Regions from separate parts of the Mesorhizobium sp. M1423 genome, predicted to be linked through region 1. Evidence: predicted binding sites of a transcription regulator. Region 1 holds the regulator's gene; the other holds the start of a gene.

What was found. Region 1 encodes LexA, which represses DNA repair genes until DNA is damaged. Its sites were predicted from a motif close to TGTTCNNNNTGTGTTCNG; they were not measured.
Region 2: the regulator LexA is predicted to act here: its motif matches at 1,637-1,654, upstream of parE (DNA topoisomerase IV subunit B).

What each region holds. Positions count from the first base shown of each region.
Region 1 is NZ_JAMYKU010000006.1:153,412-156,509, reverse strand. It holds gene NKG95_RS10290 (ComEC/Rec2 family competence protein) at 1-1,243, shown strand, start outside; gene lexA (transcriptional repressor LexA) at 1,237-1,968, opposite strand; gene kynU (kynureninase) at 2,440-3,098, shown strand, end outside.
Region 2 is NZ_JAMYKU010000027.1:7,167-10,264, forward strand. It holds gene gcvP (aminomethyl-transferring glycine dehydrogenase) at 1-210, shown strand, start outside; gene NKG95_RS26950 (GGDEF domain-containing protein) at 282-1,451, opposite strand; gene parE (DNA topoisomerase IV subunit B) at 1,725-3,098, shown strand, end outside.

The sequences.
Region 1 (3,098 bases):
GATGCTTATCGCCGTGCTGTTCGACCGGGCCGCGCTCACCATGCGCAACCTGGCGATCTCGGCCATCGCGGTCATTCTGGTGTCGCCGCACGAGGTGGTCGGTCCGAGCTTCCAGATGTCCTTCGCCGCGACGGCGGCCCTTGTCGGCGCCTATGCAGGCTGGTCCGATTACCGCGCCGGCAGGGCCACCACGCCGCCGCCGCGGTTGTCGCCGCTACGCTTTGCCGCTCGAAAGGTCCTGCTGGGCATGGGCGGCCTGGCGATGACCTCGATCATTGCAGGGAGCGCCACGGCGCTTTTCGCCATATGGCATTTCCAGCGCGTGGCGCCGCTCAGCCTGTTCGCCAATCTGGCCATCATGCCTATCGTCTCACTGGTCGTCATGCCCTTCGCCGTCCTCAGTGCGCTGGCGATGCCGTTCGGCGCGGATGGGCCTTTCCTCTACGTGATGGGCAAGGGGCTGACGGCGATGATCGCCCTGTCCGGGTGGATCTCCGAGCGCTCGCCGATCGATGCGGTCGGGCTGATTTCGCTGAGATCTGTCCTTTTGGTGACGATCGCCCTCGTCATTGCCAGCATGGCGACGACCTGGTTGCGGCTCGTGGCCCTTCCTTTTGCGCTCGCCGGCTTGCTGACGACAACGCAGACGCGCGTACCCGATGTATTGATCTCGGAGGACGCACGGCTGGTCGCGCTGCCAATCGGCAGCGGTGAACTCGCGGTCAACCGGGCACGCCCGAATGAGTTCACCATCGACAACTGGAAACGCGCGCTCACATCAGAGGCTATCGTCGCGCCAGAAACACCTGGAAAGAACGATCCGCAATTCGACATTGCCGATCCGGCCGACCTACCGCCGGGCATGCCGTTCATTTGCACGGACGGTCTCTGCCTTGCCAGGCATCCATCCGGCGCGATCATCGCGCAAGCCAAGGACCGCGATACTGCACGGCCAGCCTGCGCCTTTGCCAGCTTGATCGTCATCGACGACGCCACCGCCCATAATCCCTGCTACTACGACCGGCTGGTCCTCGTCGTCACCAAACGGCAACTGGCGCGCGCGGGAAGTGCGGCCGTCTATTTCGATCCACAAGCGGCAACATGCGCCGAAATCCGCTTCGCCGTCGAAAAATCATACCGGCCCTGGCACGTGCAGCGGAAATTTTCACGCACGGCGCGGGGCATGCCGCCATACCGCAGAGCCGACAAGCCAAAAGCCGGCGCCAAGGGCGCAACTCAGTAGCGGCGGATCAACCCGACGAGCTTGCCTTGTACCTTGACCCTGTCTGGCCCGAAGATGCGCGTCTCGTAGGCCGGATTGGCCGCTTCCAGGGCGATCGAGGCGCCTTTGCGGCGGAACCGCTTCAGCGTCGCTTCCTCCTCGTCGACCAGTGCCACCACGATCTCACCAGGGCTCGCCGTATCGGCATTGCGGATGATCACCGTGTCGCCGTCGAAAATGCCAGCCTCGATCATCGAATCGCCTTTGACCTCAAGCGCATAATGCTCGCCGCCCATGATCATGTCCGGCGGCACCGAGATCGAATGCGTCTGGTGCTGGATGGCATCGATCGGCACACCAGCGGCGATGCGGCCCATCACCGGGATAGACACGGCGGCAACGACATCGTCGTCATTGCCGGCTGCAGGGACGCGCGACGATGTCGGCTTGCCCTGCCGAGGACCTTGCCCAAGACTGCCCTGGATGACACTCGGCGAGAACTTGCGTGCCGCATTGAGGCCGGGGGCGATCGAATCGGGCAGGCGCAGCACCTCCAGCGCACGGGCCCGGTTGGGCAAACGGCGAATGAAGCCGCGCTCCTCCAGCGCCGTAATCAGCCGGTGGATTCCCGATTTGGAAGCCAGGTCGAGCGCTTCCTTCATCTCGTCGAAGGAGGGCGGGATACCGCTTTCCTTCAGCCTTTCGTGGATGAACATAAGCAGTTCGTGTTGTTTGCGCGTCAGCATAGCGACCCCCAACAGAATCAGAAAAACAAACCCAGAACAAACACTATCTGTTCCAGTTGTGTTCCGCAACTGTTTAAAGTTTAATGAATGTGTTAGGGCTCGGGAAACGATACCACTCACCAAACCGGAACGCTGCATTTTCACCGCCGCGGGCCTCATCGCCTTGATTCTGCTTTCGTTTTCGGCCTCTGGGTTCCCAGAAGGCGGCACTGGTATCGGCCGTCAGCCGGCAAAGGGGCACGGAATTGAAGCCGTATCGACTGTGCGGTTGGCCAATGCACCGTGAACGAAACGAACTCAAAACGCCAACCTTGGGTTGGCTTGGCTCCTGGTTTCCACCGCGTGGTCAGGCAACTTGTCGCCGGTGGGGCCTTGCTGCGCGATACCAGGTAATGGAGAACCGCTCGTGACCGATGGATGCCGTCGATGCGTGTCCGGCGTAGCGGTGAATCTTGGGGGAGCAGACAAATCATGACAGGAATTCCCGATCTCGTGGCCACAAAGGCGTTGGATGCTGCAGATCCGCTGCGCGCGATGCGCGACCGCTTTGTGCTGCCGCAAGGAGTGATCTATCTCGACGGCAATTCGCTAGGGGCCGCTTCGCGTGCCGCTTTCGATGAATTGAGCAAGGCAGCGACCGAAGAATGGGCGCATGATCTCATCCGCGCCTGGAACACGGCCGGCTGGTTCAACATGCCACTCGAACTCGGCGACCAGCTCGGGCGCCTGATCGGTGCCGCGGCCGGCCAGACGGTGGTCTGCGACACGACATCGGTCAACATCTACAAGCTGCTGCACGCCGCCATGGCCATGCGGCCGGAGCGGCAGGTCATCGTCGCCGAGGGCGACAGTTTTCCGACAGACCTCTATATGGCTGACGGTGTGGTTTCGATGCGAAAAGATACGCTGCTTCGCCTCTCGGGGGTCGACGCGCCGAGCATCGAAGAGCTGATCGACGAAGGCACCGCCGTGGTGCTGGTCAACCACGTCAACTACAAGTCGGGCGAACTGCGCGACATGCCGGCGCTGACGCGCAGGGCCCAGGAGGCCGGGGCGATGATCGTCTGGGATCTCTGCCACACCGCCGGTGCGATGCCAGTCGAGCTCGACAAGGCAAACGCCGATTTTGC
Region 2 (3,098 bases), on a different contig from region 1:
CTGGTCAATGCGCCACATACCGCCGCCGAGGCGTTGGCCGGCCAGTGGACCCATCCCTATTCGCGCCTGGAAGCGGCCTACCCCGCCGGCGATGCCGATACGGCGGCAAAATACTGGCCACCGGTGTCACGCATCGACAACGTCGCTGGCGACCGCAACCTGGTCTGCTCCTGCCCGCCGCTGTCGGAATATCTGGGTGCGGCGGAGTAGACCATGATCCCGAAGAGTGGAATCCGGTTTTCGGACAAGATCATGGTCTAACAAGAAGATAGAAGCCTCAATCAGGCAGAACGCAAGGCCGGCCCGTCGGCCTTGCTCGCCCTGTCCCGGGCGATGACGCGATTTCGCCCGGCGCGCTTTGCCGCATAGAGCGCGGCGTCGGCTTCGGCCAGCACATCATCGAGACCGGTGCCGCTCGTCCCACCAAAGCCGATGCCGCCGCTGACTGTGCTTCGCAACGGACCAAGCTGGGTGGCCACGACTTCCGTACCGAAGGCGACGCTGATCTTGCTCGCAATGTCATAGGCTTTTTCTTCCGTCATCCGCGACATGACGAGCACGAATTCCTCGCCGCCCAGCCGGAAGGCGTCGACGCCGGTTCTGGAGTATTTCCTGATGACGGCGGCAAAGCGGCGCAGGACCTGGTCGCCGACCGGATGACCGAATACGTCGTTCGTCCTTTTGAAATGGTCGAGGTCGAACATGGCGACGGACATAAACGGACCGAAGACCCGCTCGCCGTAGAGTGCCGTTAACGCCCGCCGGTTCATCAGCCCGGTCAATGGGTCGGTCATCGTCTCGGCCTTCAATTCGATCTGCGCCTGCAAATGGTGCAGGGAGAGCGTTAATGCGCCAAGCCCGGTCATGCAGGCGACGGCTACGACGGAATTCACCCGCTCGGCCCAATTGTCTGGTGCTACGCCGAGCACCCACTGGCCCTTGACCAGCAGGACCGCGCCGCAAAGTCCGAACGACAGCGCACAGACGCCGCTCAGGAACGATACGACCAGCAATATCCGGCGATCATGACCACCCTCAATCCAGAACATCGCCCCGATAAGCGAGAGTAGCGCCGTTACCGTCGCATAGGTGACAATGAAGCCGACACCATCAAACCCGAGATACGTCGCGCCCGCGCAAACAGCCATCGCAGCCAAGGTCGGCAAGATGGCGCGCCTATAGTCGCGCATGCTGAGATATTGCATGGCCGACAGGCAGATAATCAGGAAGCCGAGGCTGAGAAGAGCAAGCACGATCTGGCAAAGCCAGGGGCTTGGATCTCTTGTGTAATGCCAAAACAAGACCACATGTGCGACGAGCACGAGAATGCCGCACGCCACCGTCAGCACAAAGCGTGCCTGTGGCGCGGTGAACCAGATCGCAAACATGGTGATGCTGAGGCACGTGCCCGACAGCGCCGCTGCGAGCAGGAGCGAACTGTAATCCAACATGCTTAAGCGACAGCCTCTTGAGGGTTTCGCTGCATTCTAGGTCAGCGACAGTCCGCGGATATCGTTTTTCAGCCAACCTTGCGGCGTAACCTTCGGACAAGGTTTACAAAGCGTCGATGTTCCAAGCTTCGACCCCATTTCCGCCGCTTGGTTGTCGAATGGTTTTGCAGTAAGAGGCTCTATCCTCGAACGTAACAGGAACCTCCGTCGCCTGCCCGCAAAAAGCGTGGCAGTATCGGGTGGTGATTCGCAGCATCGGAATCCAGGACCGGCATGGACGACAATAACGATCTTTTCGGCAATTTGGGCAAGCAGCCGCAACCGGCTCGCGCCGCGCGCCCGGCCGACCCGCTGGTGCAGGCGGCGAAGCGGCCGGCGCCCCGCGATGCCAGCGAGAGCTATAGTGCCGCCGATATCGAGGTGCTGGAGGGGCTGGAGCCGGTGCGCCGCCGCCCGGGCATGTACATTGGCGGCACCGACGACAAGGCGATGCACCATCTGTTCGCCGAGGTCATCGACAATTCGATGGACGAGGCGGTCGCCGGCCATGCTACCTTCATCGATGTCGAGCTTTCCGCCGACGGATACCTGTCTGTAACCGACAACGGCCGCGGCATTCCGGTCGATCCGCACCCGAAATTCAAGAAGCCGGCGCTCGAACTCATCATGACCACGCTGCATTCAGGCGGCAAGTTCGACAGCAAGGTCTACGAGACCTCGGGAGGCCTGCACGGTGTCGGCGTTTCCGTGGTCAACGCGCTGTCCGACCATCTCGAGGTCGAGGTTGCGATTGGGCGCAAGCTCTATCGCCAGCGCTTCTCGCGAGGCGTTCCGGTGACCGGCCTGGAGCAGCTCGGCGAGGTGCACAACCGGCGCGGCACGAAGATCCGCTTCCATCCAGACGAGCAGATTTTCGGCAAGGGTGCTGCGTTCGAGCCGGCGCGGCTCTACCGCATGGCGCGGTCAAAAGCCTATCTGTTCGGCGGTGTCGAAATCCGCTGGACCTGCGATCCCTCGCTGATCAAGGAAAAGGACACGACGCCGGCCAAGGCAGAATTCCATTTTCCGGGCGGCCTCAAGGACTATCTGAAAGCCTCGCTCGGCGACGAATTCCAGGTGACCCGTGAAATGTTCGCCGGCAAGAGCGAGAAGCAGGGCGGTCACGGCTCGCTCGAATGGGCGGTGACCTGGTTCGGCGGCGACGGTTTTATAAATTCCTATTGCAACACCATTCCGACAGCCGAAGGCGGCACGCACGAGGCCGGCTTCCGCAACGTTCTGACGCGCGGCTTGCGCGCCTATGCCGACCTGGTCGGCAACAAGCGCGCTTCGATAGTCACATCCGAAGATGTGATGATCTCGGCGGCGGGCATGCTGTCGGTGTTCATCCGCGAGCCGGAATTCGTCGGCCAGACCAAGGACAGGCTGGCGACGATCGAGGCGATCCGCATCGTCGAAAGCGCCATCCGCGACCCGTTCGACCATTGGCTGGCCGACAATCCGCAGGAAGCTTCGAAACTGCTCGAATGGGTGATCGCGCGTGCCGACGAGCGGGTGCGCCGCCGCCAGGAAAAGGAAGTGTCGCGCAAGAGCGCGGTGCGCAAGCTGCGCCTGCCCGGCAAGCTCGCCGACTGCACGCAGAATGCA